2 regions of the Agrobacterium sp. 5Ca50 genome follow, and region 1 is predicted to be linked to the other one. Evidence: predicted binding sites of a transcription regulator. Region 1 holds the regulator's gene; the other holds the start of a gene.
The links. Region 1 encodes LexA, which represses DNA repair genes until DNA is damaged. Its sites were predicted from a motif close to TGTTCNNNNTGTGTTCNG; they were not measured.
Positions count from the first base shown of each region.

Region 2: ACZ5FM_RS19405 (ImuA family protein) is a predicted target of LexA. The motif match lies at 2,719-2,736, and genes of this name have one in related genera.

Region 1 is NZ_AP026438.1:1,278,947-1,283,801, reverse strand. It holds gene ACZ5FM_RS06080 (ATP-binding protein) at 1-713, opposite strand, end outside; gene lexA (transcriptional repressor LexA) at 1,164-1,892, shown strand; gene ACZ5FM_RS06070 (ComEC/Rec2 family competence protein) at 1,997-4,495, opposite strand; gene gltA (citrate synthase) at 4,797-4,855, shown strand, end outside.
Region 2 is NZ_AP026439.1:384,491-389,345, reverse strand. It holds partial or broken gene ACZ5FM_RS19415 (error-prone DNA polymerase) at 1-478, opposite strand, end outside; gene ACZ5FM_RS19410 (Y-family DNA polymerase) at 475-1,995, opposite strand; gene ACZ5FM_RS19405 (ImuA family protein) at 1,907-2,671, opposite strand; gene ACZ5FM_RS19400 (L-idonate 5-dehydrogenase) at 3,023-4,054, opposite strand; gene ACZ5FM_RS19395 (2-hydroxyacid dehydrogenase) at 4,063-4,855, opposite strand, start outside.

The DNA.
Region 1 (4,855 bases):
CCAAGCGCCACGAAATTACCACGCTGCAAATCGCGGAACATTTCCGCCTGACGGCGGTCCATGCCGAGCAGGTCGGCTGCGCGTGCCATGTCGATATCAAGGAAAGTACGGCCCATCAGGAAGTTGGAGGCTTCCGCCGCCACGTTCTTGGCAAGTTTTGCCAGACGCTGCGTGGCGATAACGCCGGCCAGACCACGTTTACGGCCGCGACACATCAGGTTGGTCATGGCGCCAAGCGATGCCTTGCGGGCATCTTCGGTTACTTCGCCAGCCACGGACGGCGCAAACATCTGCGCTTCGTCGACCACCACCAGCACCGGATACCAATATTCGCGGTCGGCATCGAACATGCCGTTGAGGAATGCAGCTGCGGCCCGCATCTGCTGTTCGACATCAAGACCTTCAAGCGTCAGGACGCAGGATACGCGGTGCTGGCGAATACGGTTGGCAATACCGGCCAACTCACCTTCTGTGCGCTCGCCATCCACAACGATATGGCCGAACTTGTCGGCCAGCGTCACAAAGTCCCCTTCAGGGTCAATAATGACCTGCTGAACCCAGGGGGCGGATTGTTCAAGTAGCCTGCGCAGCAGATGCGACTTTCCGGAACCGGAATTGCCTTGCACCAGCAGACGCGTGGCGAGCAATTCCTCAATGTCGAGTTTGGCAGCCTGCCCACCCGATAGCGTTCCCATGTCGATGCCGACCTGCAATGCCCTAAAACCTTATACTGTCAAAAATTGATGTTGAATGCCGACTCCGAACGAGCAGCGAACCCTCCCCATAACAGAGATTTCAACGCAATGCTTCCTCGTGAAGGTAAAAATGCACAGGGAATATGCGCTGCCAACCCAATCTGGTGGAGAGAATCAAACGAACCGAATCACAGCGCCTTACGATATCAGATTGATAGTGGTGCCGGTTGGCCGGCTATCGGGCGGTGTTGCGAGCCTCAGTTTCTGACTGGTCGTTTTGCCCCGAATTAAGGTAAAATCTTTTTAAAAACAGAACGATAGGCAGCGATTACACGTCTTGGCTGTTTTGAAAGAAAATTCACCGGCGCGGCGATTACGAAATATTAAAGCCTTGCGGAACACATATGGAACATATAGTGTATGTTCTGCATTTGTTTCGATTTTCATCAACGGTTGGGGTGCGACTTCATGCTCACACGCAAACAGCAGGAACTGCTTCTTTTCATTCACGAAAGAATGAAGGAATCCGGTGTTCCTCCCTCATTTGATGAGATGAAGGATGCGCTTGATCTCGCGTCCAAATCCGGCATTCACCGGTTGATCACAGCGCTTGAAGAACGTGGCTTCATTCGCCGCCTGCCAAACCGGGCTCGCGCACTGGAAGTCATCAAACTTCCTGAAGCCTATTCGCCAAGCCTCAAACCACAGCGTGGCTTCTCACCAAGTGTGATCGAAGGCAGCCTTGGCAAACCAAAACCGGTTGTCGCCCCTGCTCCGACCCCCGCGCCTGTCAGCGCCAATGATGGCGGCAGCTCGGTATCGGTGCCGATGATGGGACGGATCGCGGCCGGTGTGCCGATCTCCGCCATCCAGAACAACACACATGATGTGTCCGTGCCGGCTGACATGCTGGGTTCTGGTGAACATTACGCACTGGAAGTGCGCGGTGACTCGATGATCGATGCTGGCATCTTTGACGGCGACACGGTCATCATCCGCAACGCCAAGACCGCCAATCCCGGTGACATCATCGTGGCGCTGGTCGATGATGAAGAAGCGACCTTGAAGCGTTTTCGTCGCAAGGGTGCATCTATTGCGCTTGAGGCGGCAAACCCGGCCTATGAAACCCGCATCTTTGGACCTGACCGCGTCAAGATCCAGGGCAAGCTGGTTGGCCTGATCCGCAGATACCACTAAGCGGTCATCATCAGACCCATATCACTGCCAGATGACGCGCCAGCGCGTCATCGCTACTGTCGTCGGAAAACGCCCGACAAAACTAGCCTTCAGCTTACGTTAGTCTAGTGACGGTCCAGCAGTTGCGAGACATGCGGCGGTACTGCCGTTTCAAATGTCCTGCTGCGCCAGTTATAATAACGATGCATGGTCCATGGACGGTAGGAACCATAAATGGCAGCCGTCATCCTCTCTATCGGCAAATCCTGATTTGCGGCGGTTGTAGCCTCAGTTGAAAATGTGATCTCCAGCGATCCGGTGCGCCGCAATGTCTGGGCACTGAGCAAAAAGGCGCCGGAGCGGCAGGTTTCAAATGATGTGGGACGCGTGGTGATAACCACAGAACCGATGTCGCAGGCGAGACCAAGATATCTGTTATCCAGCACGGAAATCACCACCTGCCCCTTCGCTGATCTGGCGATACACCAGCTGTCGCGACGGCAGGTAAAGGCATCAGATGCGTTTGTAACGGCGGCAGACATCGCCTGCCTTTCAGTCTGAATGGTGTGTTCGTCCAGCATCGGCCGTCGTGATCGTGGTGGTGCGGCATCGGCATTGCCTGTCGTTCTGTCATTGGCATCGTCAGGCGATGGTTCTGGGGCTGGCAGTTCCTGCAGCATGTTTGGCCGAATATATTTGTCAGGTAAGAACAAAGCCCGCGCCCATTGGTCATAGATAAAGCCGGATGGGCGTTGGCTGGTGCTGGCAACCTGATCCTCGCCAACCAGTGCCATCAGTTTCCCGTCCTCAAAAACCACCAGATCGGGATTGTCCTGTTGCCGTGACAGCACAAACAGCACAAGGCCTGCCAGCAGGAACACAGCACTTACCCAAGCCAGTCGGGTGCGAAACAGTGTCAGCGCCAATAGGCCAAGCGTTCCGGCGCCCAGAAACCATTGATGTTGTCGTCCGACTCCGGCATCGCCTCCCCATGAGGCCACATAGGTGGCAATATCAATTGTCATCGCCATGCCGTAACCCATGACGGTCAGAAACGGCCCGTCCAGCCCGAAGGGCATCAGCAGCATGGCGATCAAGGCAGAGGGCATGACGATGAAAGACATCACCGGCATGGCGGCGAGATTTGCCGCTAGTCCATAGGTGGTGACACGGTGAAAATGCTCCATCGAATAGATGGCCGTGGAGACTCCGCCAATCAGCGAGGTCACGACAATACCGGCGCAGAAGCTGCCAAGGATGGAAGCACCCTTGAGGGCGATCGGCATATTACTTGGCCGGAAGGTTGCGCTGTCTTGTGCGGCGCGCCGCCGTGTCCAGAAACCATACGCGGCGACCAGCGCAATGGTTGCGGCAAAGGACATCTGGAAACTTGGCCCCATGACCTCTGACGGCGAAACGCAGATAATAATGATGGCGGAAATGGCAACATTTCTGAGGCTGATCGAGGGACGGTCAAACAGCACGGCGATCAGCATGATCGACATCATCAGCCAGGCCCGTTCGGCGGACACTGCAAACCCTGAAATCAGGTAATAGGCGAGCGTCATGATAAGGGCGGCAAAGGCAGCGATCTTCTTGACCGGCCGCCTCTCGGCAAAACCGGGAAAACAGCTGAGTGCCGTGCGCAAGCCAACGAAGAATATGCCCGATGCCAGCGCCATGTTGAGGCCCGAAATGGCAACGATATGGGCAAGGCCGGACACACGCAGTGCTTCCATGGTGGTTTCTGATATTGCTCGCCGTTCATCGGTTATGATCGAGGCGGCAAAAGCGCCGGCGTCGCCGCCGATCGTGCTGCGGATGCGCTCGGCAATGGCGCTGCGTAATTGATAAAGTCCTGTATCAGTCACGCTGAGCCAGTGGCCGCGTTCCGCAATGCGGCGTTTGATCGCCTCGCTCACCGTAGGCTGTGGCGCTCCATAAAAGAAACCGGTTGCACCTATGCCGTTAAAATAGCCGGAAAAGGCAAAGTCATTCAGACCAGGCAAGGCCGGTCCTGAGGGTGGAGACAGGCGTGCGCGGCCGGTAACGCCCTGCCCGATTTCTATCGGTTGATGGCGACTTCTTGATAGTGCCGTGATCTTTTTCGGTGGGCGCGACAGCACAGGGTTTTCAGTTCCGGTGACCGATATGATATAGCGCCAGTACCCGCGCGCATCCACCTCGCGTCGCTCGACAACACCTGACACGACTGTGGTGACGGGCGTATCGATGATGACAGTATCCTGCCGCCAGCTTTCCAATTGCGCCAGCAGCATGCCTGCCAGACACAGCGCAACAAGGTTAAGCAATCCTGCCAGTTGTGCCGCGCGGTACCGAAGCGTGAGCGCCAGTGTGCCGGCTAAACAAAAGCCGCCAGCAAGCAGGTAGGGGGACGGTGTCTGAAGGCTTGAAAACCAGATGATGGCACCGACTGCCAGAAAAACCGGAATGCAAAGAAAGCCGTGGCCATAGGCCTTTTCGATGTCCAGCATTTGCGACAGCGACGATATCCGGCCGGATAAATTCCCTGCCGTTGCAGACTGTTCATAAACCTCTGCTACCCCGCCCTGATATCGTTGCAGAGCAAAGGAATCACCCTCACCGGGGAGATCCAGTCTCAACGGTTCCTGCTGTCGCAATTCTTGCGATGGTCTTACAGTCAAACCCGCAGCTCCCCCGCCGGATAAGGGGTAATTTGCAACCGGCACGACAACAATGCAACCACTTATATTTTAAGGAAGCATTGACCTAATATGAAACAGTCAAACGCCAAAAGCCTAGTTTTTGGCACAAGTTGATACCGCAACGCACAATTTGCCTTTTGGATAGCTTGGCATATGGCGCAGGATCAGATAGCTATCCTGAACGCTTAACGCCTAGATGCCTCACGGCATCCAAAACGCATGTTCTCGGAGGATTATGATGACGGAAAAAAGCGCTTCTATTACGCTCGGCGACAAGACAGTAGAACTTCCCATTCG
Region 2 (4,855 bases), on a different replicon from region 1:
TTTGGCCTGCGTCGCAGCGTCAGCGCCATATAGGCACGGTCGCCAAAACTCTCGCGCAGCCGACGAAGACTAAGAGCACAGACATCATCAGCAACATCAGGCACAAGAACAGCAATCAACCGTCGCCATAGGCAACGACATCAGCCCATTCCAGATGACACTTGCCCTTGCCGCCACGTTGTTTGCCAAGGCTGAGAAGACGGCACAACAGGCCATAGGCTGCCCTGTTGGTCGGATAGGCAAGGATCGACATGCCGTCAGCAAGATCAAGCCGGCACCCGACGACCAGTCGAAGACCGGTGTCCTTGGCAGCCTGATGCGCACGCACGATGCCGGCCAGCGAATTACGGTCCGTTATCGCCAACGCCTCAATGCCCAGTTCTTTCGCCTCCGCAAACAATTCCTCGCAAGACGATGCCCCCCGCAGGAAGGAAAAATTGCTAGTCACCTGAAGTTCGGCATATCGCAGGTTACTCATGCGAATATCCCATGCAGAAACCAGTCATGTGAGCCGCTATCGGCATCCTCACCATTGCCCGCCCGGAAAATCCAGAACCGCTCACCGGCATCATCTTCAACCCGAAAATAATCTCTGACAGCAATCATTTCCGCATCGCGTTTCCACCACTCCCCAAAAATCCGTTCAGGACCATCGGCACGTCGCACACGCCGCCGCATTCCCCGCCAGACAAAGGAGACGGGCGGGTGATCGGGTAGCAGCGCCATCGTATCAATCGGTTCGGGATGCTGTAAAAGCCGTGGCGGGCGGGGCCAACTTCCCTTCCAGCCCGCAGTCGGCTGTGACGAGAACGGTGAAACCCGCATGACCGAACGCTCCGGCACATCACTTTCGACCGAGGCATAACGATAGATCCGTTGTGCACCGACACGGTTGGCCAGAATGTCGACCAGATCAGACATGTCAGGCTCGGCCTCCTCCACCAGCGAGGATATGGCCTGGCGATGCTCAAGCGGTTCGGCAGCCGAAGCGACCAGCGTCATGAGCTCGATACCGAAACCAGGATCAACCGTTTCGATCTTGTCGCAAAGCAATCGGGTAAGGCGCTTCACATCGCGAACCGGCTGGGCCAGGCCAACACGAACTGCCTGTATGCTGTTGTCAACGCGAGTAAAAAGCAGGTCGATACGGCGCGCGCCAACTCCCTTGGTTTCCATATCCGCGCATAAGGCTATCACCAGCTTTTCCGTATAGCGGGCAATGGTTTCTGCCGCAGCGATCGGCTCTGCAAACACGCACCGCGCTTGCGGCAGGTCCGGCGAACGGATTGGATCTATGGGCTCGGCCGAACGACCAAGGGCTTCATCGATACGCCTGCCAATTTCCGGTCCAAAGCGCTGGGTGAGCGGTGCCCGTGGCTGGTCAATGAGATCACCGATCCGCTCAAAACCAAGCGTCTGCAGGCCTGCCACGGTCTGTGGTTCCAGACGAAGGGCTGCAAGCGGCAGACGACGAAGCAATGGCAAGCTTTCCCCCGGCGGCACAACAAGGGTTGTTCTGGTCGTGAAGCGCGCAAAAGCATGCGCCGCCCCTCTTGTGTCAGCAATGGCCGCACGCGCCTCTAGTCCGGCAGCTGCGAACCGCTGGACCATCGACGTCAGCATCACAGCTTCGCCACCATGCAGATGGTCTGCACCGGTCGTATCGATAATCAGCCCATCCGGCGGATCAACCATAACAACAGGAGAAAATCGCAGCGCCCATAAGGCCAGTCGCTCAAGCGCATCACCATCTCCCCGACTATCCGCATCCACAACGACCAGTCCCGGTACCAGCGCCTGCGCTTTGGCCAAAGCCATGCCGACAGACAGTCCGAGCTTGCTGGCATTGGCGTCGAGAGCCGCAACAGAACGACGTCGGCCATCACGGCCAGCAAGCACCAGTGGTTTATCGATTGGCGGCGTAGCGGTGCCCGAAAGCCGTCTCAGACGGTCTGTTGGCCAACGGGGCAGGTACAGCGATACAACCCTGACCATCACAACTCTCCACTTCGAGATCGAAACACTCCCCTGCCCGTGCCCGGATCAGTTCGAGCAACCAGCGCTCGCGGCCGATACCGGCGACCGGCAATGGCGAAGACGGCACTGCCGAAACACGCCAGCGCGTGATCGCAGCCGTCGGCTGGCCAAAATCCTCCGCCTCGCTCTGGCGGCGCCAGCGGCGAATGGCGATACCAATCGCACCCGACTGTTCTGCGGCCAGTTGCAACCGGCGTGATGCGACCATGGAAAGCCGGGTGACCTCGGCAATCGCGGCCCCGATCCCGCCGTAACGAAGCCCTTCCTCGAAACAGGCAAGTAGCATCTTCTCATCCCCGGCTTCGACATGGATGACCCGACCGGGATCAAGACCCACCTGGGCAAGGGCCGGCGCGAACAGATCGGCGCGGGTCACACACCACAGCACCTTGCCGCGTGTGCGCGCCGCAATACCGGCAGCAAACACCGCAGCCGCGGCTCCATCCACCGCACCATTGCCGTGACCGGCCACTTCATGCAGCGCACCCAGTGCCAGTCCGCCTCCCGGCAATCTGTCATCAATCTCCGGAACCCCGAACGGCAGGACCTGCCGTTTGCGCATGGTTGTGCCTTCGAAACGCTCAATATGCTCCCGAAGCCCGGACAGCATGGAATTGGCGATTATTCCCGACATGGCGCGAATGCGATCCTCTCAATGATTTTGCAGGGGCAAAGTTTATTTGTTCTCTTTTTGTTCCTATTGCTGTCATGAGTCAATCGGGGGCAATGAACCTCCTGTGGTCAAAATAATGATGCCGTGATGGTCCAGACCGGATTCATGCAATTGGATCAAATGGATGATGCGGTACAGTTTGTCAGGATTTTTTTCTTAGAAATCGCAGCCGTCACGTCGGCAACGCCGGAAAAACAAAACGCACGATTTATCGACCGTCGATCAGCATTTCCCCGTGACCATTGAGGCACGGGGAAGCTCGTGTTGCACAAGGTCATGCCATCTGACTGACCGTGTTTCTTCTTTGGCGGATCAAAACGCCAATTGGACTTTCATTGACTTTGTTCTGTCTGCTGCTGTTTCGAATGCGGTGACGGCTTCGTTGAGCGGGAAGGTTCCGGTCAGAAGTGGTTTGAGATCAACACGGCCCTTGTTGATGAAGTCGACGGCAAGCCCGAACTCCTCATGGAACCGGAACGTGCCCTTCATCTCGATTTCCTTGGCAACAACCATGTTCTGCGGAATGGAGACATCACCACCAAGTCCGAGCTGCACAACGGTCGAGCGCGGACGAAGAACCTCAAGACCCGAGCGCACCGCACTCTGGTTGCCCGATGCTTCGAACTGAACGTCAAAATATCCCTTGTTGGCGGAATAGGCAGAGAGTTGATCGGCATTGTCGGCAACATTGATCACCCGATCAGCACCAACATCCAGCGCCTTTTTTAGCACCGCATCCATCACATCGGTTGCCACAATCTCACGCGCCCCATGTGCCCGTGCTGCAATGATCGCCAGTGCTCCAATGGGTCCACAGCCGGTCACCAGAACCCGCTTGTCAGTTAGAGCTCCAGCCCGTGCCACCGCGTGCAGTGTGACAGCAAAGGGTTCGGCCATCGCCGCTTCATGGATCGATACACCCTCTTCCACCCTGTGGCACTGCCAGGCCTGCGCCACCAGCCTCTGGCGAAACGCGCCCTGGATATGCGGCATCGGCATGGCACTGCCATAAAACCGCATGTTGAGGCAGTGGTTCTGCTGGCCCTTCAGGCAATATTCGCAGTCATTGCATGGACGGCTTGGCGAGACCGCAACACGGTCGCCCACGGAAAGTCCCGAGACACCATCACCCAGCGCCTTGATCGTACCAGCTACTTCATGGCCGAGGATCATTGGTTCGCGGATGCGCACGGTGCCAAAACCACCGTGATTGTAGTAATGCAGGTCAGAGCCGCAAATGCCGCCCGCTTCAATAGCAACCTCTACCTGACCTGGACCAACAGGTTCGACGTCTCTCTCCTCGATACGCAGATCCTTGGCGGCATGTATGACGACGGCTTTCATGATTTCTCTCACAGAACAGGAGTTAACAGGGCAGACCCGGCAAAATGCGCGGCGAGATTATCCCGCACCAGCTTGCCCATGGCCTTGCGGGTCTCAATGGTTCCAGACGCATGGTGCGGCTGAACCAGCACATTGTCGAGTTGCAGGAAACGCGGATTGAGCTTTGGCTCACCCTCAAACACATCAAGCGCTGCTGAACCGAGCGTCCTGTTCTCCAGTGCTTCCAGCAGTGCCTCCTCATCGATGTTCGAGGCCCGTGAGATGTTGATCAGCATGCCCTCAGGTCCAAGTGCGGCAATCACATCCTTTGAGACAATATGGCGGGTGACAGCAGAGGCTGCCAGCGTGACGAACAGGAAGTCGGCATGCCGGGCCAGTTCCACCGGATCGGCAATATAAGTTAAACCTTCCGCATAGGATTTTGCCTCGACATCGCTATAGGCGATGTCCATATCAAAGCCACGCAGGCGCTTTGCGACTTCAAAGCCGATACGGCCAAGTCCCAGCACACCGGCCTTGCGGCCCCAGACGCGGCGCTTCAGCGGATAAAGGCCCTTTTCCGCCCAGCTTCCGTCCTTGACCCAGGTCTCTGCGCCGATGATGCCACGTGACTGCACCAGCATCATTGCCACACCAAGGTCGGCCACATCATTGGTCAACACGTCAGGCGTGTTGGTGACGCGAATGCCGCGGGCCCGGCAGGCTGCCAGATCAACCGCATCAAAACCGACACCATAGACGGAGATGACTTCCAGCTTCGGCAGCTTGCCGATCAACTCGGCAGACGCCCCCAGTTCGCCA